Regions from separate parts of the Kocuria sp. ZOR0020 genome, predicted to be linked through region 1. Evidence: riboswitches for the same ligand, from Rfam matches in the RefSeq annotation. Region 1 holds a riboswitch; each other region holds the start of a gene.

Region 1 (9,052 bases):
GCCGGGTCCGTGATAAACGAGAGCCTTCATGGCGTGAACCTCTTTGTTCAACTTCCGGCCGGTGGATCCTTCGACGGGGCACCTCTAATTTTACGCCCACCTGTGGGCCAGTTCACAGGGGGCCGCCTGCATCCTGGCGACGTCGTGGCCCCTACACTTGCGGAGACATACACCGGTGCGAGCAGCGCGCCTGACCCAAGGAGGCCCCCGTGGCTGATCGGTTCTTGACCGTTTATCTCAACTTCCGCGGTGAAGCCGCCGAGGCCCTGGAGTTCTACGCCAACGTGTTCGGCGGGGAGCCGAACATCATGCGCCACGGCAACATGGGCGCCGAGGGCCCCGACGCCGAGCTGGTCATGCACGGTCAGTTGGACGCGCCCAACGGCATGCACATCATGGCCGCTGACGTGCCTTCCGTCATGGAGGCCCCCATCGGCGGCAACGGTGGGGTTTCCCTGTGCCTGCACGGCAACGACGCCGCCGCCCTCCGTGGCTACTTCACCGCCCTGTCGGAGGGTGGCACGGTGACCACACCTCTGGAGGAGCAGATGTGGGGCGATGAGTACGGAGACCTGGTGGACAAGTTCAGCATCCGCTGGAGCGTGAACATCTCCGGGCAGTGATGGCTCACTCAACCTGTTGAGAGCTCGATTCGCTCGGTCCTTACGTTTGGGTGGTCGATTTCCTGGCCCGTCAGCGCTGATGGGCCAGGAAGTCGACCGCCCAATTCCATGAGCCGGCAGATTGACCACCCGACGACACCAAGGTGCCCACCCCCAAGGTCTCCAGCCCAGGGGATCTAGCATCAAGAGCATGGCCGATTCTCCGCACGAGCCTGAGCACTCAGAACGCACCCCACCGCAACACCTCGCCCAGCGCACAGGTCTCTCTGCGCGGGTGTTGGGCGGCGGCATCGAACCGGATGCCAGGTTCACGCTGGCCAATGAACGCACATTTCTGGCGTGGATCCGCACAGCCCTGGCTTTCCTGGCCGGCGGTGTGGCCTTGGAGGCATTCGCCGGTGACGTGTTCCCCATGGTCGTGCGCACCGGGCTGGCGACCACCCTGCTGCTGGTCAGCATGGTGATCGCCGCCGGGGCCACCGTACGGTGGATCCGGATCGAACGGGCCATGCGCCGGTCCCTCCCGCTGCCGCTGCCCTGGCTCGCACCCGTTCTGGCGTCCGGCGCGGCGATGGCCACCGGAGTCATGCTGGGCGTTCTGATCTTCCGATGAGAGCCCGCATGCACGAGCCGGTGGATCCCGGGCTGCAGCCCGAGCGCACCACGTTGGCCTGGTCCCGGACGCTCATGGCCTACGTGATCGTGGCGGCGTTCTTTCTCCGCTGGGCCGGCGAGCACGGCGTCGTCGTCGTGGTGCTGTTCGGCGCGGCGATCGCCGTGGCCCTGGCCATCGGCGCCACGCAACGCACCCGCCACACGGCGTACTCCCGGGCGATCGGCCGGAATTCGGCAGAACCAAATGCAGGACCCGCCGTGGCCCTGTCAGCATCCGTGGTGCTCCTGGGCGCGGCGGGCCTGGTGGTCATCAGCCTGTGAGCCGCAGCGGGTTCACGACGACGAACCCCAATGCACCTCTCAGCGCGTCACATCCATCTGATTGCGGGACAGATCAGCATGGGCGGGATCCACACGGTGGGACTTGGTGATCACCTTGTGCCCGATCCAGAAGGCCAGGAACAGCGGCAGCCCGACGTAGGAGGAGAGCAAGGACATGGGCGTGACGGTGCCGTTGATGAAGGCCTCGTAGCTCTGGCCCACGATCACCAGCAGGCACATGGCCAAGGCGATGATCGGCCCGACCGGGAAGAACTTGGCGCGGAACGGCAGTTCGGAGATGGAACGCCCCTGAGCCTTGAACGCCTTGCGGAAGTTGTAGTGGGTCCAGGCAATACCGGCCCACACAATGAATCCGGCCAGAGCCGAGGCATTGATCAGCCAGGTGTAGGCGGCACCCTCACCGATGAACGTGGTCAGGAAGGCCAACAGGCCAAAGGATGAGGTGGCGATCAACGCGTAGATCGGCACACCACGCTTGTTGAGCTTGCGCAGGAACTTGGGGGCCTTGCCCTCCATGGCCAGGGACCAGATCATGCGGGTGGACGCGTAGAGCCCGGAGTTGCCGGCGGAGAGGATGGCGGTCAGGATCACGGCGTTCATCACGGAGGCGGCAAAAGCCACACCGGCGTTCTGCAGCACCAGGGTGAACGGGGACATGGCCACTTCCGTCTCCCCGGAGGCCAACAGGTTGGGGTGGGTGTAGGGCAGCAGGAAGCCGATCACGGTGATGGCACCCACGTAGAACAGCAGGATGCGGAAGAACACGGTGCGGATGGCCTTGGGCACGGTGGTTTCCGGGTCCTTGGCCTCACCTGCGGCAACACCCACCAGCTCAGTGCCCTGGAAGGAGAATCCGGCCACCATGAAGATCGCCAGGATGGTGATGGGACCGCCCACGAAGGGAGCATCCCCGGTGGTCCAGTTGGCGAATCCGGGGCTTTCCCCGCCCAGGATGCCAAAGATCATCAGCACGCCCAGGACCAGGAACACGATCACGGCCGTCACCTTGATGGCCGCCAACCAGAACTCGCCCTCACCGTAGGCGCGGGTGGACAGGGCGTTGAGGCTGAACACGATGATCAGGAATCCCGCAGACCAGATCCACGCCGGGACGTCCGGGAACCAGTAGCGCATCACCAGGGCTGCAGCCACCAGCTCCGCGGCCAGGGTGATGGCCCAGTTGAACCAGTAGTTCCAGCCGATCGCAAACCCGAACGACGGCGACACGTAGCGTCCCGCGTGATCTCCGAAGGAACCTGCGGTGGGCCGCCAGGCGGACATCTCGCCCAAGGACATCATCAGCAGGTACACCATCAGTCCGATGGCGATGTAGGCCACCAGCGCGCCACCCGGGCCCGCCGTGTTGATGGAGTTGCCGGAGGCAACGAACAACCCGGTGCCGATGGCGCCACCCATGGCGATCATGGTCATGTGGCGGGTGTGCAGACTGCGCCGCAGTCCCTCACCCTCAGGTTGGGTCTCCAGTTCTGGAGAGGAGTTCACGGACATGGCGCGCCTATCGGTCAGGGAAGTGCGTGGATTTCAGCCGAAGCGTACTCCGTTTGACAGGCAAATGACCGCCTCGGTTGCCCCGAAACGGTCATTTGCCTGTCAAACGTTGGCGGACTTGTCAGTCGATGAGGTCGCGCACCTCAATGGTGTGCTCACGGTCCGGCCCGACGCCGATTGCGGAGATCCGGGTGCCGGACATGGCTTCCAGTTCGCGCACATAGGTCTGGGCGTTGGCCGGAAGGTCCTCGATGGAACGGGCACCCGAGATGTCCTCGGTCCACCCCGCAAAGTTCTCAAAGATCGGCTTGGCGTGATGGAACTCGGTCTGGGTCATGGGCATTTCGTCATGGCGCACACCGTCCACCTCATAGGCCACGCACACCGGGATGGACTCAATGCCGGTCAGAACATCCAGCTTGGTCAGGAAGTAGTCCGTGAAGCCGTTGATCCGTGAGGCGTGGCGGGCCATGACGGCGTCGTACCACCCGGTGCGCCGCGGACGGCCGGTGTTCACGCCGAACTCGCCACCCACGGTGCGCAGGCGCTCACCCCAGTCGTCGAACAACTCGGTGGGGAACGGACCGGCACCCACGCGGGTGGTGTAGGCCTTGATGATGCCGATGGAGCGGGTCATCCGGGTGGGGCCGATGCCAGCCCCCACACAAGCCCCGCCGGTGGACGGGTTGGAGGAGGTCACAAAGGGGTAGGTGCCGTGGTCCACGTCCAGGAACGTGGCCTGACCGCCTTCCAGCAGAACGGTCTTGCCTGCATCCAGGCCGTCGTTGAGCAGCCGGGTGGAGTCCACGATCATGGGGGCCAGGCGATCCGCGTAGCCCATGAAGTAGTCCACCACTTCCTGGGTGTCGATCGCGCGGCGGTTGTAGAGCTTGACCAGGAGCTCGTTCTTCTGCCGCAGGGCGCCCTCGATCTTCTGGGTCAGGATGGATTCATCCAGCACGTCCTGCACCCGGATGCCCAGGCGGCCCACCTTGTCCATGTAGGCCGGGCCGATGCCCCGCCCGGTGGTGCCAATGGCCCGCTTGCCCAGGAACCGTTCGGTGACCTGGTCCATGGTCTGGTGGTACGGGGCCACCAGGTGTGCGTTGGCGGAGATGCGCAGCTTGGAGGTGTCCGCCCCGCGGGCTTCAAGGCCGTCGATCTCCTCGAACAACGCCTGCGGGTTGACCACCACGCCGTTGCCGATCACAGGGGTGGCCTGCTCGGAGAGGATACCGGCGGGAAGGAGCTTGAGCTCGAACTTCGCACTGCCAACAACCACCGTGTGACCTGCGTTGTTGCCACCATTGGGTTTGACCACAAAATCAACACGGCCACCCAAGATGTCTGTGGCCTTGCCCTTGCCTTCATCGCCCCACTGGGCTCCGACGATCGAGATCGCTGGCATATCTGATGCGCTCCTGAGTTCGGCGCGGATGGCACCGGTCTGCGGTCGTGTACTGCCCGAGTCTAGCGCGCCGACTGCCACACCCGGGAGGTGAGTTCTGGGACAGCATTCCGAACCACCCAGCCCACGGCCCACCGTGACAGTGCGCGTCACAAGAGGAAATACCTCACGGCAGAGTCCTTGCGGAAACCTTGGCGATCGGCTTATACTGATTTGGCTATCTATCCAGAGCGGCTGAGAGACCTGGCTCGTCGACGCCGCAGCAACCATCCTGTTTTCAGGAACGGTGCTCCCGCCAGGACCGATGGAGCTGAACCGTGTTCCGTGGTCCCCGGACCGTCGTCCTTAGCCGTTGAAGGCGCGACAGGCGGGCCGTAGGTCCCGTGCACCCTCTGTCGGGGTTCACTAGAAGGAGACCCGCGCGGTGCCACACCCCCACCACATCCCACGGCCAGTAGGTCAACCGTCAGCAGCGGCGGCGCAGTCCACCCCCGCACTGTCCTACGAATTGTTTCCGCCCCGGAGTGAAGCCAGCAGGGAATCACTGTTGGCCACATTGGCGCAGTTGGAACCCACAGCCCCCGATTACGTGTCCGTGACCGCGGGCACGGACGGGCAACGACGACGCCGGGCACTGTCCCTGCTCAATCACCTGGTCCACGCCACACCCTTCAAGCCCCTGGCACACGTGTTGAGCACAGGATCCACGGAGGCGCAGCTGACCGAGCTGCTGCATGAACTGCTGGACGTGGGTGTTCGCGGCATCCTGGCTCTGCGGGGCGACCGCCCCGCGCAGACCCCAGAGCCTGCCGAGGACGAACTTCCCTACGCCCGGCACCTGGTGGATCTGGTCCGCCAGGTGGAGGCGGACCGGGCGGCGGTGTTGTGCGCCGGACGTGTCTCCGTGGGTGTTGCCGCCTACCCGATCAAACATCCCGAATCGGTGAGCGTTCACCAGGACCTGGAGGTCCTGCTGTCCAAGCAACGGGCCGGTGCGGACTTTGCGATCACGCAGGTGTACCGGCAACCGGATGACTACGCCCTCTTTCTCCACGGGGCACGCCGCGCCGGCGTTGAGCTTCCCGTGGTGCCGGGCATCCTCCCCGTGACCAATCTGCGCCGCTATCTGAAGGTGTGCCAACTGGCCGGCCTGGAGCCCGACCCCGCTCTGGCCCATGCCCTGGAAACAGCGGATTCGGATGCTCAGCGGCACCGGATCGGCGTGGACAACGCGGTGCTCACCGCCCGCGCAGCCTTGGATGCCGGCGCCCCTGGTCTGCACCTCTACACGTTCAACGAACACCAGGCAGCTCTGGATGTTCTGGAGCGCTTGGATCTCCCCCGGCCGGTGCCACCACCGGCTGACGACATGACTGCCCCGTTGCCCGTGCCGAACGGCAGGTTTCAGCAACAGCACACCTCAATTCGAACCCAATCCATCCACCTCACCACCCATCAGGAGACCACCGTGAACACTCAGCACAGCGCTCAGGAGAACAATTCCGCCGCCTTCCCGTCCGCCACTGTCCTGGGATACCCCCGCCTGGGCCCCAATCGTGAACTCAAGCGCGCGCTGGAGTCCTACTGGGCGCAAAAGCTCTCAGACCAGGCCCTGGAAGGTGCAGCCCGGGGTGTGGTCGCCAGCGCTGTGGCGCGCATCCAGGAGTTGGGCGTGGACGAACCCTCTGCGGTTCCCGCCAGTTTTGCCCTCTACGATCACGTCCTGGACACGTTGGTGGCCGTGGGGGCCGTCCCTGAGCGCTTTTCCGACCTCCGCTCAGACGCGGGGCCTGCCAAGGGCTCAGTGACTCGCCGCGGTTCCTTCATCCTTGCCCGCGGCGACGACGCACGGCAGCCCCTGGAGATGACCAAGTGGTTTGACACCAACTACCACTACCTGGTCCCGGAGATCGGTCCGCAGACCACGTTCAGCGCAGCTCCTCACGAGCTGGTGTCCGCAGTGCAACTCGCGGCCGAGCAGGGCACCACCGTGCGCCCCAGCATCGTGGGCCCTGTGACCTTCCTTGCCTTGGCCAAGGACGACGGCATCAGCGCCACCCCGTGCAGGCCTTTGGATCGACTGGAGGACCTTCTGCCCGTCTACGCCCAGATCTTGGTCCAGCTCAAGAACGCGGGGGCGCAGTGGGTCCAGATCGAGGAACCGGCCGTCGTCGCAGATTTTGCGCACCTGACCCAACAAGACCTGCAGGTGGCCATCACTCGGGCCACCACCTACCTGGCGGGGTTGACCGAGCGCCCCAAGATTCTGGTGACCACCCCGTACGGGGATGCGGGCCCGCTGCTCTCACCGATTGCGCATTCCGGGGTTGAGGCCGTTCACGTGGACCTGGTGCGTGGGGAGCTCAAGGACCAGCAACTCGATCTGTTCACGCAACCGGGTTCCCCCGTGCTGGTGGCCGGAGTGGTCAACGGACGCAATGTGTGGCGCACGGACCTGGAAGCAACCCTCACACAATTGGAAGCCCTGCGCCAGGCCGGTGCCCGAGTGTCCGTGGCAACCTCCACCTCCCTGATCCACGTGCCACACACCCTGGACGGTGAAGACCATCTGGATCCCACGCTGCGGTCTTGGTTGGCATTCGCGGATGAGAAGACCCATGAGGTGGCAACGCTTGCACGCGGACTGGCCCAGGGCCGTGAAGCCATCACCCAGGAATTGCAGACCTCAGCACGGGCTCTGGCCACACGCCAAGAAGCTCCTGGTGTGCATGATGCAGCAGTGCGTGAGCGGCTGCGCGCCCAGAAACCCGCAGACACCGTGCGGGCCGATGCCCAGATCCGGCGGGAAGCTCAGGCTCGGACGCTGTTCGGTGAAGGGGGCCTGCCGCTGCTGCCCACCACCACCATCGGGTCTTTTCCGCAAACGGCTGCGGTTCGCAAGGCTCGGGAGGCGTTCCGGGCGGGCACCATCAACCGCGAGCGCTATCACCAGTTCTTGCAGGATGAGATCGCCCAGGTGATCTCACTGCAGGAAGAGTTGGGCCTGGACGTGCTGGTGCACGGGGAAGCCGAGCGCAATGACATGGTTCAGTACTTTGCGGAGAACTTTGACGGCTTTGCGGTCACCCGCAACGGGTGGGTGCAGTCCTACGGGTCACGTGCCACCCGTCCGTCGATCCTCTGGGGGGACGTCTCCCGCACCGGCCCCGGCGTGCGGGGGGAGGCCTTCACCGTGCCGTGGATTTCCTATGCGCAGTCTCTGACCGACCGCCCCGTCAAGGGCATGCTCACCGGTCCGGTCACCATCCTGGCCTGGTCCTTTGTCCGGGAGGACCAGCCTTTGGCCCAAACCGCGGATCAAGTGGCACTGGCCCTTCGGGATGAGGTGTTGGATCTGGAAGCCGCCGGGATCGGGATCATCCAGGTGGATGAACCGGCACTGCGGGAACTGCTTCCACTGCGTGGTGCTGATCGGCCGGGCTACCTGGATTGGGCTGTGAACGCTTTCCGGCGGGCCACCTCTGCGGTGAGGGAGGGGACTCAGATCCACACGCACCTGTGCTACTCGGAGTTTGGGGAGGTGATCCAGGGCGTGAACGCGTTGAACGCTGACGTCACCAGCATTGAGGCTGCACGGTCCCGCATGGAGGTTCTGGCCGATGTTCGATCCGTGGGTTTCTCCCGCGGGCTCGGCCCGGGAGTGTGGGACATCCACTCACCCAGGGTGCCGTCCACGAACGAGATCGAAACCCTGCTGACCAGCGCCCTGGACCATGTGGACGCCGATCACCTGTGGGTCAACCCGGACTGCGGGCTGAAAACCCGCAACTACGCACAGACCAAGCAGTCCTTGGCCAACCTGGTGGAGGCCACCGGCCGCGTCCGGGAACGGATTGCGGCGGAGGCCGGCCACCAGGAGCACCTCAGCGCTGGAGTTCCTGGGCTGCCTCAGGGTCAGAGTCGTTGAGGAACTTCTGGATGCGTTCGGCCTCGTCCAACTCACCGATGGCGGCGGCCGCCTGACCCAGCGCTGAGAGAGCACGGAGGAAGCCACGGTTCGGTTCGTGGGAGAACGGAACCGGGCCGTGGCCCTTCCATCCGTGGCCACGCAGGGCATCCAGCCCACGGTGGTAACCCACCCGGGCGTAGGCGTAACCCTCCAGGGTCCGCCCGTCAGCCAGAGCTTCTTCCGCCAGGACTGCCCACGGCAGCTGCTCCTTGGGGAAGGAACGCGCCAGGTCCTCGGCCTCGTCACCAGCCTCGATTCGGCCGGCCATTTCCTGGTTCCCCTCCAACAGGGTGGGGCCGGGTTCTCCCAGCAGGTTCTTGCCGATCTGGCTCATGTTCTTCCCTTTCCGCAGGTGGTGATTTCCTCCCAGCCTAGCGGCGTCGTCGTCCCCGGAGGTGGTGAGACCAAGATCACCAATGGGGGCAAAAATTGGGGCCTACGGACCCATCGACGCGCACCGAGCGCACCTAATACGCTGACCCACGCACATCGCTGCGAGGCAAGGAGTTCCGTGCGTATTCTCAGCCGTTCGTCGGCGCAGGCCCCCACCGACGACGACGATTCCCTGGTCCGCCCCTGGCACCA
Region 2 (9,976 bases), on a different contig from region 1:
GTAGCGGATGGGCACAGCACCCAAGCTCTGGACGTACTCCGCTTTGGCCTGGCCGCTGACCGTGGACAAGACCGTCATGCCGAATCCGCGGCACATCTGGATGGCCGCAGTGCCGATGCCACCGGAACCGCCGTGAACCAGGACAGTTTGCTCAGGTTTTGCCTGGGCCTCCATGAAGATGTTGGACCACACGGTGGCCAGAACCTCCGGCAGGCCGGCCGCCTCTTCAAGATCCGTCCCCTCGGGGACGGGCACAACGTTGGTGGCTGGGGCCACCACCTCCTGCGCGTATCCGCCTGAATCCAGTAGGGCACACACCGGATCCCCGACCTTCACGTTGCTCTCCGGGTCAACGTCTGGGCCGACGTCCGTGACGATGCCGGAGACCTCCAGGCCGAAGATCTTGGAGGCACCCTCAGGAATCTTGTAATTACCAGTTCTCTGCAACACGTCAGCCCGGTTGATACCGGCAGCCGTCACCTGGATCCGGATGCCATCAGGTCGCATGGTGGGGACCGGCTGCTCCGTGACCGTCAATACCTCGGGTCCACCCGGGGTGGTGTCCACAACTGCACGCATGGGTCTCTCCTGGGGGTTGGGTGCGTCGTCGTCGGTGAGCAGGGTCACCGAACTTCACGCAAAACCGTATTGCAAGAGCGTCGGCGGACTGTGCTAACGTGTTCCCTCGTACGAAGCGGTGAGAGCCGACTGACGTACATGGAAGGTTGTCCGAGCGGCCGAAGGAGCCGGTCTTGAAAACCGGTGTGCGGTAACCCCGTACCGTAGGTTCGAATCCTACACCTTCCGCATTAGGCAAAGGCCCGGTGGTCAGCGAGAAATCGCAGGTCACCGGGCCTTTGGCGTTCCTGAACCTCCCATCCGCCACCACTGTCCCCGCCCGAGACTCCCCACGGTTCGCCCCTGACCGCGACCACCCTTCAGCAGCCCACTGAGCAACCATCCGGTAGCTTGAATCCCATGGATTCCGCAAAGACGCCGTCTTCCACCGTGCCCCGCCGCTACACCGAAACCTTGCGTTTCCTGGCTGCTCCCACCGACCTTGGACATTCCGGCACGGTTGACGCCGGCCGGGTTCTGGAGTGGGTGGACAAGGCCGCCTTTGCCGCAGCCACCGCCTGGGCGGGCGCCTACTGCGTGACGGCCTACGTGGGAAACATCCACTTCCGCTACCCGGTTCAGGTTGGCGAGATGGTGGAGGTCACCGGCACAGTTCTGCACACCGGCCGCTCATCCATGCACGTCAGCACCGTGGTCCGTTCAGGTGATCCCAAATCCGGCAAGTTCGAGGAACGCGCCCGCTGCCTGGTGATTTTTGTGGCCGTTGACGACGACGGCAAGGCCACTCCCGTGCCCACCTTCACCCCGCAGACCCTGGAGCAAGAACTGGCACAACAGTACGCACTGGATCGCATCCCCATCCGGGATGAGATCACTGACCTGTTGGCTGCCCAATCCCCTGCCGTCGAAGGTGAGGCCGAGCGTGTGATCTTACGGTTCCTGGCCTCACCCACGGACGTGAACTGGGGCGGGAAGGTCCACGGTGGAATCGTCATGGAATGGATGGACGAGGCCGCCTACCTGTGCGCCACACGCTACTGCGGCAAGGACACCGTGGCGGTGTTCTCCGGCGGCATCCGGTTCCTGCAGCCGCTGCACATCGGGGACATGGTGGAGGTGGACGCCCGCCTGGTTTACACCGGCAACAAGGGCATGCACATCTGGGTGGAGGTCCGCTCCGGGGATCCCAAGGGGCAGGAGCTGGCGGTGACCACCAATTGCATCACCGTCATGGTGGCTCGCGACGACGAAGGCACCTCCATCCCCATCCCCGCCTGGGAACCTGTCACGGATGAGGACAAGCGCCTGTGGCAGCTGGCCCGGGACATGTTGGAGATCCGCGGCCGCGCCCCGGGCAACCGCCTGCCGAACCACATGCTGGAGGATTGAGCCCCTCATCCCCACCCGCCGAGTAGGCCGTTTGATCGCCCCTGACGTAGTCAGCAGCGATCAAACGGCCTACTCGGCGGAGAAGTGGGTGACTCCTACGCGGCGGAGCGGGAGGGGAAAGAGTCAGGCCTGGGCCAGGTCCCGTGCCGGGGTGTTGGCCGTGGTGGGTGCATCCACGAACGCGCCGCGGTACTTGGCCGCCGGGTGGGTGTCCAGCACCTTGGACTGACCGGCACCGTAGAGGTTCTCCCGCAAGGTGGAGCCCTCGTACTCGGTCCGGTAGCGCCCACGCTTCTGCAGCTCAGGCACCACGTAGTCCACGAAGTCCTCGAACGAGCCCGGGGAGACGTGGTACGCCAGGTTGATGCCGTCCAGGCCGCCGTCGTCGATCCAGGTCTCCAGCTGATCCGCCACGGTCTCCGGGGAGCCCACCAGCACCGAACCCATGCCGCCGATCGCGCAGTGAGCGGCGATGTCCCGCCGGGTCCACTCGCGGGACTTGTCCTGCATGGTGAAGGGCGCCAGGAAGGACTGGATGGACTCGGTCTGGACGTACTTGAGCACCTCGTCCTCGTCGAACTGGGACAGGTCCACCCCGGACCAGCCGCCGATGATCGCCTGGGAGGACTCCAGGTTCACGTACTGCAGATAGTCGCGGTACTTGGCCTCGGCCTCGGCGTCGGTCTCATCCACGACGACGGAGAGCATGGCGTAAATCTTCAGGTCGTCCCGGTCACGGCCGGCGTCCTCCACCTTGTCCCGGAAACGATCCGTCATGTATCGGGTCAGATCCGGGCGCAGGGCGGTGATGAAGGCGGCCTCCGCGTGCTTGCCGGCAAAGGCCTGGCCGCGGGAGGAAGCGCCGGCCTGGAAAATCAGTGGAGTGCGCTGCGGGCTGGGCTCGGTCAGGGCGGCTCCGGGCACGGTGAAGTGCTTGCCGTAATGCTGGATGGGGTGGACCAGGTTGGGATCTGCGTACAGACCGCGCTCCAGGTCCTTGACCACAGCACCGTCCTCCCAGGATCCTTCCCAGAGCTTGTAGCAGACGTCCAGGAACTCATCGGCGATCTCGTAACGTAGATCGTGTTCGATCTGGTGCGGCAGCCCCTGGTTCTCGGCGGCCGATGCCAGGTAGGAGGTCACCACGTTGAAGCCCACACGCCCGCGGGTCAGGTGGTCCAGCGTGGCGTACTTACGGGCCAGCGTGTAGGGCTGCTCGTACGTCACAGCGCTGGTCACGCCGAAGCCCAAGCTCTTGGTCACTGCCGCCATGGCGGAGATCTGCATGAAGGGATCGTTGACCGGAACCTGTGCGCCGTCGGCAATGGATGGTGCCGCGGAGTTCTTGTAGACGTCATAGATCCCCACCACGTCCGCCAGGAACAGGGCATCGAACTTGCCGCGCTCCAGGGTCTTGGCCAGGTCCGTCCAGTACTCGATCGTGTTGTACTCGGTGGCCCGCGAGCGCGGGTGACGCCACAGGCCAAAGCTCTGGTGGCCCACACAGGTCATGTCGAATGCGTTGAGGGAAATCCGCTTGCTCAGGCGAGGTCTCCTAGGAGTCTGCTCAGACCCACGCCCCGTGCGCCACCTGCGGTGACCATCCTGCGGGTCCAGCGCTTGGGTACGCCGTACTTGCCACACGCGGTATTGCGTGCGGCCCGATCCTCACCTGGGGCACCCCGCTACGGGAGAGGGTTGCCGTCCGGCCAGCCAGGGCTACGCGCCGGAACTCATGATCGTTCTGGTTCAACAGCATAACGACGACGCAGGTGCCGCGCGAACTCGGCGCTGAACTGATTTGCTCCGGTCCCCGGACTCAGAGTTCAATGACTGTGGTTCCCATCCAGAGCGGCTCAAGAGACCTGGCTCGTCGACGCCGCAGCAACCCTGCAGCCAGCACCGTCACAACCCGCGGTGCCTGCACTCGGTGCTAATGCCAGGACCGATGGAGTGTGATTGCTGATGTCTTCGAGCTTGCCCGCCGCCACCAACCAGAGCGAACAGTCGTTCTCCGATCCGGCGAACCCCACGCCCAATCCGGCGTTGATCTCTGATGATGCCCGGATTGACTTCTGGGCCGCCCAGGCATCCCGCCTGGACTGGGCAGAACCGTGGCACACCACCCACCGCTTCGAGAAACCACAGGTGATCGGTGAGGACCAGGACGGCAACCCCACCTACTCGGTCCCTGAAATCGCCTGGTTTGAAGGCGGCAAGCTCAACGTGGCCCACAACTGCGTGGATCGTCATGTGGAGGCCGGCCGCGGGGACCACGTGGCCCTGTACTTTGAGGGCGAGCCCGGCGACAGGTTGGTCTACACCTACGCTGACCTGCAACGGGAGGTGGCCCGCGCCTCTCACGCCTTGACCGATTTGGGTGTGGTCAAGGGCGACCGCGTGGTAATCTACCTGCCCGTGATCCCGGAGACCGTGATCATGACGTTGGCCTGCGCGCGCATCGGCGCCATCCACTCACTGGTCTTCGGCGGGTTCTCCGCGGAAGCCTTGAAGTTCCGCGTGGAGGACACCGGCGCCAAGGTCCTGGTCACCACCGACGGCCAGAACCGCCGAGGCAAGGTGGTCCCCGTCAAGGTCAACGCCGATGAGGCATACAGCGGGGACAACCAGATCGAGCACGTCGTCGTTGTTCGGCGAACCTGCCGGCCCGGCAACAAGCAACTGGCAGCGGGGACCCGCGGCGCCCGCTCCAACGACGAACTCGAGGTCCCCTGGACCCCCGGGCGGGACGTGTGGTGGCACGACCTCATCAAGGACGCCCCCACCGTCCACACCCCGGAATTCTTTGACGCCGAAACCCCGCTGTTCATCATTTACACCTCCGGAACCACCGGCCGCCCCAATGGCCTGGTGCACACCATGGGCGGATACCTGGTGCAGACCGCCTACACGCACGCCCTGCTCTTCGACCTCCTCCCGGACACGCTCGACGACGACGGCGCCCTGCGCCCCGATGAACTCTCCACGGTCAACGACCCAGCCAAGGTGGATTCCACCGTCCACTGGTGCACGGCTGACCTGGCCTGGGTCACCGCGCACACCTACGAGATCTACGGGCCGCTGGTCAACGGGGTCTCCGAGGTGATTTACGAGGGCACCCCCAACACCCCGCATCCGGGCCGTCATTTTGAGGTGATCGAGCGCTACGGGGTGACCAACTACTACACGGCTCCCACGCTGATCCGCTCCCTGATGGGGGCTTTCCCGCACGGGATCCCGCAGATCTACAACTTCTCCTCCGTCCGGCTGCTGGGCTCCGTGGGTGAGTCCATCAACCCGGAGGCGTGGCGGTGGCTGAGGTCCCAGATCGGGCGAGACCAGGTGCCGTTCGTGGACACCTGGTGGCAGTCGGAGACGGGGTCCTGCGTGGCCTCCCCGCGCCCGCACTATCCGCAATTCGCCCCGCCGGGCACCTTTGCGGCGGGTACCCCGGGCACCTCCCCCAAGCCGGGGTGTGCCACACGTGCCATTCCGGGGGTCCCCGTGCGGGTGCTGGATGAATCCGGTGAGCCGGTGGAAACGGGCCACCAGGGGTTGGCCGTGGTGGACAAGATCGGCCCGTCCATGGCCCGCACCGTGTGGGGAGATCCGCAGCGCTACCTGAGCTCCTACTGGCAGCAGTACGGCGAGCGCGGATGGTTCCTGGCAGGCGACGGCGCCCGACTGGATGACGACGACGATCTCTACATCCTGGGACGCGTGGATGACGTCATCAACGTCTCCGGGCACCGGCTGTCCACCATCGAGATCGAATCGGCGCTGGTCACCCACCCGTTGGTGGTGGAGGCCGGAACCACCCCCGTTGAGGATCCGTTGACCGGGCACGCCGTCCTGGCCTGTGTGGTGTTGACGCCCGCCGGTGCCGAGGTGTCCGCGACCCAACTGCACGATGAGCTGTGCGCCCACGTGACCCGGGAAATCGGACCGATCGCCAAACCGCGCGAGGTCATTGCGGTCCCCGATCTGCCCAAGACCCGCTCCGGCAAGATCACCCGGCGCTTGTTGGCCCAGCTCTACCACAACCAGCCCCTGGGTGATCGCTCCTCACTGCAGAACGAAGAAGCCCTGGATGCCATTGCGGACGTCATGTCTGCTCGGCGATCCTGAACATCAGAGAATCAACCAACCCATCCCACAGGAGGAATGCATGGCTGAGCACCAGTTCGGGTTTCGCACACGCGCCCTGCACGCCGGTGGAACCCCGGATGCCGAACACGGCGCCCGGGCGGTCCCGATCTACCAGACCAGTTCATTCGTGTTCAAGGACGCCGACGACGCCGCCAACCTGTTTGCTCTGTAGAAGTACGGCAACATCTACTCCCGGATCGGCAACCCCACCGTGGCGGCGTTCGAGGAACGGATTGCATCCCTGGAGGGCGGCATCGGCGCCGTCGCCACCTCCTCCGGCATGGCGGCCGAGTTCATCACGTTCGCCGCGCTGTGCGGGTACGGGGACCATGTGGTGGCCTCCTCCCAGCTCTACGGTGGAACGGTCACCCAGCTGGATGTGACCCTGCGGCGCTTTGGGGTGGAAACCACCTTTGTGCGCGGTACTGATCCGGCCGACTACCGCGCGGCCATCACACCGACCACCAAGGCGATTTACACCGAGTTGGTGGCCAACCCCTCCGGTGAGATCGCCGATCTGGAAGGCCTGGCGGCGGTGGCCCATGAGGCCGGGATCCCGCTGGTGGTGGATGCCACGCTGAACACCCCGTACCTGTCCCGGCCGCTGGAGCACGGCGCGGACATCGTGATCCACTCCGCCACCAAGTTCCTGGGCGGGCACGGCACCACCCTGGGTGGTGTGGTGGTGGAATCCGGGCGGTTCAACTGGGGCAACGGGAACTTCCCGCCCATGACCGAGCCCGTCCCCTCCTACAACGGTGTGAGCTGGTGGGGGAACTTTGGCGAATACGGGTTCCTGACCAAACTGCGTTCCGAGCAGCTGCGTGACATCGGACCGGCCCTGGCCCCGCAGTCCGCGTGGAACCTGCTGCAGGGCGTGGAGACCCTGCCGCAGCGCATGGACGCCCACGTGGCCAACGCCCGCTCGGTGGTCGAATGGCTCAACACGGATCCCCGCATCTCCTACGTGAACTACGCCGGTCTGCCGGACCACCCGCATCACGAGCGCGCCGCCAAGTACCTGCCGCAGGGTGTGGGCTCGGTCTTCGCCTTCGGTGTGGCAGCCACGGACGCCTTGAGCGCACGCGAGGTGGGTTCGCGGTTCATCGGCAGCCTGCAACTGGCCTCCCACCTGGCCAACATCGGGGATGCCCGGACCCTGGTGCTGCACCCGGCCTCCACCACCCACCAGCAGTTGACCGCGGAGCAGCTGGCCTCCGGTGGCGTGGGTGAGGACTTGATCCGCATTTCCGTGGGCCTTGAAGATCCCGAGGACATCTTGTGGGATCTGGACCAGGCCTTGACAGCCGCCACCGGGCTCACCGGGGACGGCACCGCATCGTCCACCACCCCTGCCCAGAACGGAGGCAAGTGATGAGCAGCGAACGCACTTGGGTGGGGCCATCTGCCCCCGAACGGTTGAACATCCTGCACGGATCACAGTCCGTGGCGATCGTGGGCATGTCAGACAAGCCCGCCCGCGCCTCCTACTTTGTCTCCACCTACCTCCTGTCCTCCTCCCCCTACAGGGTCTACTTCGTCAACCCGATCCTGGCCGCCAAGGGAGTGGACGTCCTGGGACAACCGGTTTACGCCTCACTGGCGGATCTGCCGGAGGTCCCGGATGTGGTGGATGTGTTCCGCAAGCACGACGACCTCCCGGAAGTCGCCCGTGAAGCCGTGGAGATCGGAGCCAAGACCCTCTGGCTGCAGCTGGGTTCCTGGAACGAGGAAGCCGCTGCCATTGCCGAGGACGCCGGGCTCAACGTGGTCATGGACCGGTGCGTGAAGATCGAACATGCCCGCTTCCACGGCGGCCTGCACCTGGCCGGCTTCAACACCGGGGTGATCTCCTCCAAGCGACAGGTCCTGGCCTGAGCAAACGCATGAGCTGGCCGACCGGCATCACCGGTGCCGTCGTCGTCGTCGTGTGAATTGGGAACGGAAAAGTGCCGCGAACGTTGGGTTCGCGGCACTTTTCCATTCCCAAGTTCTTGAGGGGTATCCGGAAAACCTCTGGTCACCTGGGGTTCACTCGGTCATGATGTGATGTGGCCAACTAACCGGTAACTTGCCCGCTGCCTCCACACCGGGGCATGTGTGACCGGTGACCACGTAGCTCACCACTGACCGAAGGACCTCTCCCATGTCCCGTCGCACCACACCGTCGTTCATCGCTGCCCTGGCGGCCGGAATCCTGACCACCACCTCTTTTGTGGTCCCGGCCTACGCAGATGAGACACCGTCCAACGCCATTGACCTGCTGTACTTCAACGACTACCACGGTCGCTTGGACTCCCGACCGGTCCAGTTCGCCGGTGCCATTGAGTCCGAGCGCACGGAGAGCTCCTTGTTGATCTCCGGTGGCGACAACATCGGCGCCTCCGAGTACACCTCCGCCTCCCAGCAGGACAACCCCACCCTGGACATGCTCAATGCCCTGGACCTGGATGTCTCTGCCGTGGGCAACCACGAGTTCGACCAGGGCCGCGATGACCTCACCGGCCGTGTGACGGACCGCGCGGATTTCCCGTACCTGGCAGCCAACGTGCGCGTGGGCGATGCCAACGGCCCCTTGCTCATGGAAGGCGAGGGCCATGACGGCAGCGGCGCTTACGACCTGTTCGAGCGCGACGGAGTGACCATTGCCGTGATCGGGGCCGTCACGCAGGCCACGCCGGAGAAGGTGGCGCCCTCCGCCGTCGCCGGTCTGGTGTTCACCGACCCCGTGGCAGAGGTCAACGCCGTGGCCGATCAGCTGGAGGCGGACGGCACCGCTGATGTGATTGTGGCCGCCTATCACGACGGCTCCGCCACGGAGGCCCAGGCCGCCACCGACCGGTTCTGGACGGAGACCTCCCCCAACGTGGATGTGATCTTTGGCGGGGACTCCCACGCGGAGTACAACCTGACCCAGGACGTCGACGGCGACGGCACCCCCGACCGTGCGTACATGCAGACCGGTTCCTACGGGGCGAACGTGGGCAAGGTGTCCTTCACCTACGATTCCACCACCGACTCGATCGACCTGACCAGCACCCTGACACCCACCTCCCAGATTGTGGCCGGACGCAGCGAGGACGAGCTGGTGGCCGCCTACCCACGGGTGGCCCAGGTCAACACCATTGTTGACTCCGCCGTGGCGGTGGCCAATGAGATCGGTTCCACCCCCGCCGGTGAGATCTCCGCGGACATCACCACCGCTTTCGGCGCCAATTCCTCCGGAGCCGTGGTGCGCGATGACCGCCAGAACGAATCCGCCCTGGGCAATCTGATCGGCCAGGCCTTCCGCAACGAGCTGGCCGACTCCCACGGAGTGGACATCGGCCTGATCAACCCGGGTGGCATCCGCAATGAGTTCTACTATGCGGACAACCCGGCCGAGAGCATCGACGGCGACCGCGACGGCGTGGTCACCGAGGCCGAGATCAACAACGTGTTGCCGTTTGCCAACAACATGAACACCATCGATCTCACGGGCGCCCAGTTCAAACAGGTCCTGGAACAGCAGTGGCAGCCGGCCGGAGCATCGCGGGCGTTCCTGCACCTGGGGCTCTCGGAGAACGTGCAGTACACCTTTGACGAATCCCGTCCCGCCGGTGATCGCATCACCTCCATCATGGTGGATGGCGCGCCCATTGATCCGGCCGCCACCTACACCGTGGCTTCCGTGTCCTTCCTGCTGGATGGTGGCGATGGCTTCACCGCCTTCACGGAAGGCACCAACTTCACGGACACCGGCCGGATCGACCGTGAGGTGTTCTCCGACTACCTGGGTGAGGCTTCTGCCTCGGCTCCGGTGGCTCCGCAGTTCGACCGCCGTGCGGTGAACCTCTCCAACGTTCAGACCCAGGGCAAC
Region 3 (9,976 bases), on a different contig from region 1:
GCGGGTAGGCCTGATGCATGCGCTCCCCCACGTGCAGCAGAACGGCCGGGCCCACAAAGTCCAGCAACTGCAACGGCGTCATGGGCAACCCCATCGGATCCAGGGCGTGATCTGCTTCCTTGGGGTCCATGCCCGCATCCAGTGCTTCAAGTACGGGATCGAACATGCGCAGCAGCAGGCGGTTGACCACAAATCCCGGGGCATCAGCCACGCGCACAGCGGTACGCCGCATGGCGGTGGCCAAGTCAAAGGCGGTGGCCAGTGCAGTGTCTCCGGTGTGTTCGGTGGTGATGATCTCCAACAGCGGCGTGGAATCCACGGGGTTGAACACGTGGAAACCCACAAACCGCTCCGGATTGGGCACGGACTGCGCCATCTCCGTCACGGACAGAGACGACGTGTTGGTGGCCAGCACTGCATCCTGGGCCACCACCGTGGCCCAGTGGGAGAGCACAGCAGTCTTGATGGACATCTCCTCCGGGGTGGCTTCGATCAAGAAGTCGACGTCAGCAAGGTCTGCATCCTCACGAGCACCCGTGACCAGTTGTCCCAAGGTTTCAGCGTCAGCTGAACTCATGCGTCCACGTTCAGCCTGTTGGGCAAACTTGTCCGCCACCCATTGCACGCCTTCATCCAGGCGCTGCTGGTCAATGTCCGTCAAGACCACGGGGACCTTCAGGGATTGCGCGAACAGTGCCGCCAGCTGACGGGCCATCAGTCCTGCACCCACCACGGCCACCTTGCGGACCCCTCGCCCCGGGGCCTCCGGACGGTCCGGAGTCTTGCGGGAGCGTGAGTCCACCAGCCGGAACGTCCGCAAGCTGGCACGAGCGATCTCACCAGTGACCAGATCATTGAAGGAGGCGATGGCCGCCTGTCCGTTCTCCAGTCGAGTTTGTGTTGCGGCAGCCTCCATCAGATCCAGTGCCGCCAACGGCGCCGGTGCGGCACCCCGCCAGATCTTGTGGGCTTTGGTGCGCGCACTCTCGATTGCCTTCTGCCACGCGGCCAGCTCATCTGCACTCAGCGCACCGACCCCACTGTCTTGGGCGTCGTCGTCGTTGAGGATTTCGACGACGGCCCGCTGCCAGGCATCCTCCCAACCCTCCTGTTTGGGTGAGGCATCCAGCACAACGTCCAGGAGTCCGAGTTCAAGTGCTTGGGCGGGCTTGACGAACCGGCCCTTGAGGGAGTCGAAGGTGACCATGTTGATGGCGGCCTCGGGGCCTATCAGGTGAGGCAGGAGGTGGACGCCGCCCCATCCTGGGAAGAATCCCAGGCGACATTCCGGCAGCCCCAGTGGCCCGCCGGCCGCATTGCCGATCCGGTGGTCCGTGTGCAGTGCGAGTTCAAGACCCCCGCCCAGGGCCTGTCCTGTGATCACGGAGAACGTGGGCACGGTGAGCTCTGCCAGTACTCCAAAGGCGTGGTACCCGGCGGCGATGAAAGCCTCTGCGTCCCCGCTCTCCTGTGCGTGCCGAATCTCCTCAAGGTTGGCGCCGGCCCCGAAAGATCGCGCGTTGCCCACCACCACGACGGCTTCCACAGCGGACTGGTCGATTCCCGCCAGTGCAGCCTGCAGATCCGCCAGCGCCGCTGAACTCCAGATGATGAGACCGCCCGGTTGGGTCGAGTCCAAACGCACCACGGCCGTTGGGGCGTCCCTGCCCGGGAGGGTGACCTGCTCAACGGCAACGGACACTGCCGCGGGGAACTGTGCGTGGGTGGCGGGTTGGGGCATCGTGGTCGGTCTCCTGTGAATGCGGCGCCTAACTAAGTGAGTCCGACGGTATCACTAACTTTTGTGACATCACACACGTCACCGGTGATCGACGACGGGCAGCGCGGCCCCGGGCATGGCACGTAGGCTGATGGTTGTGAAGGACTTGCTGCCCTTGGAAACCGAGCGTCTGTACTTCCGGAGATTCACGGAAGCCGACCTGGAAGAAATGCACTCCTATCAGTCCCGCGAGGACTACGCCCAGCACGCCTGGCGTGGTCCGCGCACCTGGGAGCACTCCTACCGAGTGATTGCCGAGCACCGCGGGCCACGTGCCTTTGTGGGTGACGGCGACTCCGTGCGCTACGCCTTCTCGCCCAAGGACGGCAACGGTGAGCTGTACGGGGAAATTGTGTTGACCTTGGTGGATGCCGAATCCAAGCAGATCGAGATGGGTTGGGTGGTCAACCCCGCCCACACCGGTCAGGGATTCGCCAAAGAAGCCGCCACCGGTGCCATCCGAGCCGTGTTCGAACGCTTGGGTGCCCACCGGGTGTTTGCCCGCCTGGATGCCTTGAACGTCAGTTCGGCCAAGGTGTGCGAGACCCTGGGCATGCGCCGGGAGGCTGTGTTGAAGGAATCGCACTGGCAGCTCGGTGAATGGCGTGACGAGTACATCTACGCAATCCTGGCCCACGAACTACTGGGTGATGAGGCAGCGGAAGCGATCTCAGATCCCGCCTGATTTTCACTGCGGATTTTCCGCTGAGGAGCATCGCCACCAGGTTCATGGGCCGGCAGCGCGGCGGTCGAGAACGATCTGGTGGGTAGAAACGCCGTGCAGTTCTCAGAACAACTCGGGCTCCTGCGGGAGGGAGCCCTCTGCGGTCAGCAACCAACGCTTGCGCTCGAGCCCACCGGCGTACCCGGTCAGGGCGCCGGTGGAGCTGACAACCCGGTGGCACGGCACCACAATGCTCCATGGATTACGCCCAACAGCCTGACCGACCGCCTGGGCCATGCCTTTTCCACCCATTTGGGCAGCCAGCTCACCATAGGTGGTGGTGGTGCCATGAGGGATCTGAAGCAATGCCTGCCATACCCTGGGGCGCAGACCCTGCGGCTTGGAACCGAGAGCCAGGGGCAGATCGAACTCCTGCCGGTCACCGGCCAACCATTCCAGGATCTGTTCCTGGGCTTGTTGCAAAAGTGAGTTGGCGCCGTCGTCGTCGTGGCCCAGGGTCTCAGCGTCAGGGAAATGCTTTTGGTCCTTGAACCAGACTCCGGTCAGGGCCGGATGGCCGTCAAAGTCGCCGACTGCCACCACCATCTCCCCCAACACGGTGGTGAACACACGGTGGCATGCGGCCACCGGCGACGACGCAGCCAGGGCCTGCGACTGCGGTTCTGCTGAGTTCTGGGGCACAAAAGAGCCCTGCCCGGCGGTGCTGGTGCTCTCCATGGTTGACATGGTGGCACGAAACAGAGCCGGGCAGGGCCACCTCATGTCACTTCAGGATGCCGACCTCAAAGGGATACTTGTAGGCCTCTCCCTTGTTGGCCGCCATGGCACCCAAGATGCCGAACACCACCTGAACAATGAACACAATGGTGAGCACCAGACCGGTCAACGGCAGCAGCAACCCCAAGGTCACAATGCCCAGGACCCAGGCAGCGATGCTGATGAGCATGAGAGCAAAGTTGAAGTTGAAGGAGCCAGCACCCGCCTGACGAACCAGCGGGTCCTTCTCCTTGAACACCAGCCAGAGGATCAACGGGGCCACGAACCCGGCGAACCCTGCCGAGAGCAGGTAGAGCGCCGGTGCCGCCAGATGGGTCAAGGTGGCCCACAGCCGCGCGTCCTGGGGCTGCATGCCACTGAACTGATACGGGCCGGACTGGTAACCCTGCTGCTGGGTCTGCTGGTACCCCTGCTGCTGGCCCTGTGATCCAGTCTGGTGGCCCTGGCCGTTGCCGGAACCGTAGGCAGGTGCGCCGTACTGGGCTTGACCAGGGGCTCCGTGCTGCGACTGTCCAGGGGCTGCGTACTGGCCTTGGCTTGGAGCCCCGTGCTGCGGCTGCCCCGGGACTCCGTACGTGCCTTGGCCCTGGGCGCCGTGCTGATCCTGGCCCTGGGCCCCGTACGGGTTCTGGTTCTGTGTACCGTACTGCGGCTGACTGGCAGCACCGTACTGCGCTTGGCCCTGTGCACCGCTGTGCGGTTGATCCGGGCCGCCGTACTGAGCCTGATCCGCGCCACCGTACTGGGCCTGGCCCGGGCCACCGTCCTGGGGATGCTGAGCACCTGGGGTCTGGGCGGACTGTGCGGATTGGGCGGACTGTGGGGCCTGCGGGGCCTCCGCCTGATTCGCAGCAGATGTGCTGTGCGAACCGTGGCGCTCCCCGCCGGCGGTCTGCCCCGCCTGGGCGGGATGTGAGTCGGCGGGGTGGGGCGCGGCGTCGTCGTTCGAGTTGAACTGCGGGGCGCTGGGTGTGGTGTCGTCAGTGCTCATGATGAGCAACTCCTGAAACTTGAGAGGGTGCCGGGTGAGGCACCCGGCTCTTTCCCCTCCCAGCCTAGAGCCAAGTACCGCTGAGGTCAGGATGTGAAGGCCAGCTCCAGATCCTCCAGGTGATCTTCCACGTCCTCGATCCCGACGGAAAGCCGCACCAGGTCAGTGGGGACAGCGTTCTCCGTACCTGCCACACACCCGTGGGTCATCTGGGACGGCCAGCAAATCAGGGACTCGACCCCACCGAGGGACACGGAGAGCTTGTACATCTGGGTGGATTCCGCGAACCGCCGGGCCGCAGCCTCCCCCGCGCGCAGTCGGAAGGAGATCATCCCGCCAAAGCCGTCCATCTGCCGGGCGGCCAGCTCATGACCAGGATGATCAGGCAGACCCGGATAGAAGACCTGAGAAACTTCCGGCCGCTGAGTCAACCACTGAGCGATCTGACCGGCATTGTGCTGGTGACGCTCCATGCGCAATGCCAGAGTTTTGAGCCCGCGCGCTGCCAGATACGTGTCCTGCGGTCCGGCAACGGCACCGGCCGCGAACTGTTGAAAGGCCGCCAACTCCGCAAGGGTGGAACCCGGGGAGAAACCGTTGACCGCCTCAACATGCCACTCCCGATCCGCCACCACCACCGCGCCACCCAACACGTCCGAATGGCCGCCCACGTACTTGGTGGTGGAATGCACCGCGGCGTCCGCGCCGAACTCCAGGGGACGCTGCAGGTACGGCGATGCAAAGGTGTTGTCCACCACCAGCAATGCGCCGTATTCGTGGGCCAGTTCAGCCAGGCCCGCCAGATCCGCGATACCGAGCAGCGGATTGGTGGGGGTTTCCACCCACACCAGACGAGTTCGGGCCGTGACGGCACCACGCACGGCATCAAGATCAGTGACGTCAACCGCGGTGTGCTGCACCTGCCACGGCGCCAGGACCCTGCTGACCAGGCGGTTGGTCCCGCCGTAACCATCGGCACCCAGGACCACGTGATCCCCGGGGCGCAACACGGCCCGCAACAAGGCGTCCTCTGCTGCAATCCCGGAGGCGAAGGCAAAACCGCTGGCCCCCTTCTCCAGTGCGCACAACTGCTGTTCGAATCCGTTGCGTGTGGGGTTGGAACCCCGGGAGTACTCATGGCCGTCACGCAGGACGTTGATGCCGTCCTGCACAAAGGTGGAGGTCTGGTAGATCGGAGGGATAACCGCTCCGGTCAGGCGGTCCGGCTCCTGGCCGGCGTGCACGGCCAGTGTGGTGAAGCCACTCATGCGGAGACCTCCTGTGCACCCTGGGCTTGCCGGATCCGGGCGGCATCACCGGTGCGCAACAGTTCATCCAGGGAGGACTGCAGATCCGCAATCAAGTCATGCACGGACTCCAGACCCACGGACAGTCGCAGGGTTTCCCAGGTGATGCCACCGGCCAGGCGCTGTTCCTCGTTCAGCCGGCAGTGGGTCATGGCCGCCGGATGCGCAATCAGCGAGCGCACGTCCCCGATGTTGGCCACCAGTTTGAACAGGCGCAGCGAATCCACGAATGCCGGGACACAGTCCCGGGCGCAGTTCAGTTCAAAGGCGAACACGGAACCGGTGCCCTGCGGGTAGTCCCGCTGAGCGATCTCCTGATTGGCCGAGCCCTCCACGGCAGGGTGGTGAACAGTGCGGACGGCGGGGTGACAGGCCAGGAACCGCGCGATCTGCGTTGCCGAATCCGTGTGCCGACGGACCCTGAGATCCAAGGTTTCCAGGCCCTGAATGATCTGGGAGGCGTTGAACGGAGAGAGTGTGAGCCCCAGGTCATGAACGAACTTGGCGCGGCACAGGTGAAGGAACGGTGATCCGCCGCGGCACTTGTCCACCAGGCTCACATGACCGAAACGTTCACGGGCCTGGGTGAATTGTGGCCACCGCTCGGGTTCCCGCTCCCAGTCGAAGCGTCCCGAGTCCACGATCACTCCAGCCAGTGCTGTTCCGTGGCCACCCAGGAACTTGGTGGCCGAGTGCACCACAATGTCTGCGCCGTGCTCGAACGGGCGGTAGAGCACCGGCGTGGCCAGGGTGTTGTCCACCACCACCGGGATGCCGTTGTCATGGGCGATCTGGGCAATCGCATCCAGGTCCGCCAGTGTGGACAGCGGGTTGCCAATGGACTCCAGGAAGAACCCACGGGTCTGCGGTGTGAGGGCCTGGGCCCACTGCGCTGAGTCCGCGGGATCCACGTAGGTGACGGTGACTCCCAGATCAGCCAAGGTGTCCCCCAGCAGATCAACGGTACCACCGTAGATTTTTTCCGAAACCACCAGGTGTTTGCCCGGGCCGGTGCTGACCAGGGCCAGAAGTGCTGCGGCCACGGCGGACTGCCCGGAGCCCAACGCCAAACCAGCCAGACCGCCCTCCAGATCGGCCACCCGAGTTTCCAGCACCGCCACCGTGGGGTTACCAGTCCTGGAATAGGTGAAGCCCGGTTGGGTCTGGGCAAACATTGCCGCCGCAGATGCGTGGTCGGGGAACTCGAAGGCCGATGACTGATAGATCGGGACGGGCAGAGTGGCCTGGGTGGGGGCATCAGCCGCCCCTGCACGGCCAGCGTGAATCTGGCGGGTGGCCAAGGACGACGAACCGTTGATGTCAGCCGATGGGGAGAGAGTCATGCGTAGGAACTCCGTGGTGCAGTGTTCTTGACCTGCACAGTTACCCACGGGAATGTTCGTGCGCTGCGGGCGTAGCAGGCCACTTCGTCATCCGAACCACCCGTGAACATGGGGTTGGTGTGCGCTCAAGTCGGAGCTTGGCGAACGCATCTCGTGAAGCTCGATCAGTTTAACCCACCACAAGGTCCCCTGGTCAACACGGAGAACCATGACGGCGGGCAGGCGGGCGAACACGACGTAACAGTCCCACTGCCACCACATGAGCCACGGCACCACCCAGAACCAACCACGGTGTGAACAGGAAACGAATTTCCAGAACGGCGGGCACCACCACCAGCACCAGCGCGATCAGAACTGGCAGCCAAGTCACCGGAGAACGGGAGTCAACCGAGGATCTGGCCTCCACCGAACCCGCCAGAGGCACCACCGCCAGAACGGCCACCCAACAGATCGCGGCCAACGGCACACGCCACAACCACCACGCAGCGCTGTCCACGGCAGGTTCCGGCCCACCCACAAGCCACCACACGGCCATGACACACACGATCACCGGCAGGTGCCACAGGTAGAGGGTGACCGGCCGGGACCCGATCACCCACGCCACGGTCTGAATGGGCTTGTGACGCATCAGCCGATCCAAGAGCGGGGTGAGCAACTGCAGCAGGCACGCTTGGCTGAGCCCCAGCAGGAACAGGGCCATGGTGGGTGGGTTGAGATTGGTCAGCATGTCCCGGGACCACGCAGGCATGGACGTCAACACCGCAAGTCCCAGGTATCCGGCCGCAGCCATGACCACCAGGAGCCAGGGTGGACACCGCCCAAAAGTTCCGTCAGCACGCAAATACCCCAGTTGGTGAATGGCCACCCAGACAGGGCCCAGCCCCAACAGACCCCACCAGGGCTGACCGGTACCGACCCGAATCAGTTCCACCATGACCACCGCCGCCAACAACACCCCCAGGCTCAGGTACGGACGACGCCGGTGGGCCGCCGTCGTCAGAGGAACTGCAGCCATGCACAGCCCATAGGCACCCAGGAACCACAGGTGCATGCCGATGCCGGGAAGTGCTGCGTTGACGTAGTCCGACGGCGCGCCCACAACGCGCGCCGCACCGTAGGCAAGGGCCAGAAACACCCACAGGGCGGCCGCCGGTTGGGCAAGCTTCAGCAATCGGGCTCGGACCCAGCCTGCAGGTGACGTGGAATCGCGTCCGTGGTGGGTGCTGCGGGCCCGATTCCAGGACACCGCGGATGCATAACCTCCCACCACAAAAAACAGCGGCATGATCTGCACCAAACACGTCACCCACCAGAACCAGGGGTAGAGCGTAGGCACCATGACGTTGGAGACCCCACCCGTTGCGGGATCAGTCACCAAGGTGACCAGCAAAATGTGGGCACACACCACAAAGGCCAGAGCCGCCACACGGGCGGCATCCACCGCCAGGTCTCGGCCGGCAAGCCGTGGATCCACGGATCCGGCCATGTCCTGTTCCCCTCTGATCGGATGCACTCCGGGCGGTGACCTGAGAAGTCTGTCAAACACGGTCACCCGAGACCCCACGCAACCCCCATGTGACGTGCTGGAAATAGCCCGGACGCCAACCCGCACCAGGGGTGCCATTCCGTCAGACCGCCAGACACAACCAACGGCATATGAGCTTGTCACCGTCTCGTTACTCAAAAGTAGTTGTCATGTCCACATGTGGGGTAATTCACCTTGCAACAGCCCTGTACGGAGGCCATTGCGGTGGCCTAGTCTTGAGGTGGGTTGCGTTCCACAACGGCGTCGACACACCCCTGTGCCCGGCACCTGAATGGGTGCCTTCACCACCGCCCATCCGGACCGGTCACCCACGAACGCCCACACGCAACACCCACCCCCATGGAGTTGAGAAGATGCCAACCTCCTCACAGCGCACGGCTCGGCTTGGCTCGCCGAACTCGAGCAGCAGTGACCTGCGGGCACCTGAGTGCCAACAGTGCACCACGGACTATTACCTCAAGTTCATGGCGATCGTGCCCACGGCAACCGCCACCTCCGCCCCTGCACGCAGCACCGGTATCAAGAAATTCCGGGACATGATCAGCGCATTGCGCTCCAGCGCCGCTGAATCCGTGCCCGGCGGGACCGTGAAGTACTTCTGCCAAAAATGTGGTGCCTTCAACCACCATGAGTTCCCGCGCGGTTGGGAACCGGCAACCCACGAGCTGAGCCCCACGGAAGTTGAGCAACTGCCCACCGTCTACGTGGGTCCTGGGGAATCACGGCAAGTTCGTGAGATCCCCGAGCTGCTGCGGCGCGCCCGCCACCGCGTGGCCGCCTCCGCCTGAAACCGCCGCCAACAGTCAGCTGTCTGCCAGAATTGGCACAGCAGAAGCCTGGCACCACCTGCCTACGCTGCTGCGTGACCTCCACTCGCACCTGCGGGTGACCGGCCGGCTGAAACGGAGACCAAGTGAAGATCGCAATCCTGGGTGGCGACGGATTCTGCGGCTGGCCTGCGGCCCTGCACCTGTCCAACCAGGGCCACGAAATCACGATCGTGGACAACCTGTCCCGCCGCCGGATCGACGACGAACTCGGTGCGCAGTCCCTGACTCCGATCCGCCCGCTGGATGAACGACTCAACGCGTGGCAGGAACTGTCCGGACGCACCATCACCCACGTAGATCTGGATGTGGCCCAGGACTGCGACGACCTGTTGGCATTTCTCCAAGACCAAGGCCCCGACGCCGTGGTCCACTTTGCCGAACAGCGCGCGGCACCGTATTCCATGAAGAACGCGCGGACCAAGCGCTACACGGTGGACAACAACGTCAACGCCACACACAACCTGCTGGCAGCGATCGTGGAAGCAGACCGGGACGTCCACGTGGTCCACCTGGGCACCATGGGCGTCTACGGATACGGCACGGCCGGGATGAAGATCCCGGAGGGCTACCTGGATGTGGAGATCCCCCACGAGGGTCAGCAGAACATTGAGACCCAGATTCTGTACCCCACCAACCCGGGGTCGATCTACCACATGACAAAGTCCTTGGATCAGCTGCTGTTCGCCTTCTACGCCAAGAACGACCGCGTGCGGATCA

What was found. Region 1 has a riboswitch for S-adenosylmethionine ahead of metE (5-methyltetrahydropteroyltriglutamate--homocysteine S-methyltransferase). Riboswitches for the same ligand answer to the same signal wherever they lie in the genome.
Region 2: another riboswitch for S-adenosylmethionine. It lies ahead of L979_RS03955 (AMP-binding protein); the one in region 1 lies ahead of metE (5-methyltetrahydropteroyltriglutamate--homocysteine S-methyltransferase).
Region 3: another riboswitch for S-adenosylmethionine. It lies ahead of L979_RS02810 (O-acetylhomoserine aminocarboxypropyltransferase/cysteine synthase family protein); the one in region 1 lies ahead of metE (5-methyltetrahydropteroyltriglutamate--homocysteine S-methyltransferase).

What each region holds. Positions count from the first base shown of each region.
Region 1 is NZ_JROX01000160.1:1,288-10,339, reverse strand. It holds partial or broken gene L979_RS15100 (alcohol dehydrogenase catalytic domain-containing protein) at 1-30, opposite strand, end outside; gene L979_RS09965 (VOC family protein) at 210-623, shown strand; gene L979_RS09960 (YidH family protein) at 814-1,236, shown strand; gene L979_RS09955 (DUF202 domain-containing protein) at 1,245-1,559, shown strand; gene L979_RS09950 (amino acid permease) at 1,599-3,089, opposite strand; gene L979_RS09945 (adenylosuccinate synthase) at 3,211-4,497, opposite strand; SAM riboswitch class I at 4,716-4,808, shown strand; gene metE (5-methyltetrahydropteroyltriglutamate--homocysteine S-methyltransferase) at 4,922-8,425, shown strand; gene L979_RS09935 (DUF3151 domain-containing protein) at 8,382-8,801, opposite strand; gene L979_RS14690 (aromatic acid exporter family protein) at 8,979-9,052, shown strand, end outside.
Region 2 is NZ_JROX01000054.1:26,689-36,664, reverse strand. It holds gene L979_RS03975 (NAD(P)H-quinone oxidoreductase) at 1-579, opposite strand, end outside; tRNA gene L979_RS03970 (tRNA-Ser) at 720-807, shown strand; gene L979_RS03965 (acyl-CoA thioesterase) at 979-1,968, shown strand; gene L979_RS03960 (LLM class flavin-dependent oxidoreductase) at 2,092-3,513, opposite strand; SAM riboswitch class IV at 3,595-3,709, opposite strand; SAM riboswitch class I at 3,808-3,923, shown strand; gene L979_RS03955 (AMP-binding protein) at 3,934-6,096, shown strand; partial or broken gene L979_RS03950 (O-acetylhomoserine aminocarboxypropyltransferase/cysteine synthase family protein) at 6,137-7,492, shown strand; gene L979_RS03945 (CoA-binding protein) at 7,492-7,995, shown strand; gene L979_RS03940 (5'-nucleotidase C-terminal domain-containing protein) at 8,264-9,976, shown strand, end outside.
Region 3 is NZ_JROX01000043.1:699-10,674, forward strand. It holds gene L979_RS02785 (3-hydroxyacyl-CoA dehydrogenase NAD-binding domain-containing protein) at 1-1,741, opposite strand, end outside; gene L979_RS02790 (GNAT family N-acetyltransferase) at 1,872-2,465, shown strand; gene L979_RS02795 (methylated-DNA--[protein]-cysteine S-methyltransferase) at 2,568-3,182, opposite strand; gene L979_RS14295 (DUF4870 domain-containing protein) at 3,229-4,233, opposite strand; gene L979_RS02805 (cystathionine gamma-synthase) at 4,320-5,501, opposite strand; gene L979_RS02810 (O-acetylhomoserine aminocarboxypropyltransferase/cysteine synthase family protein) at 5,498-6,883, opposite strand; SAM riboswitch class IV at 6,933-7,042, opposite strand; gene L979_RS02815 (acyltransferase) at 7,077-8,369, opposite strand; gene L979_RS02820 (hypothetical protein) at 8,783-9,217, shown strand; gene L979_RS02825 (NAD-dependent epimerase/dehydratase family protein) at 9,343-9,976, shown strand, end outside.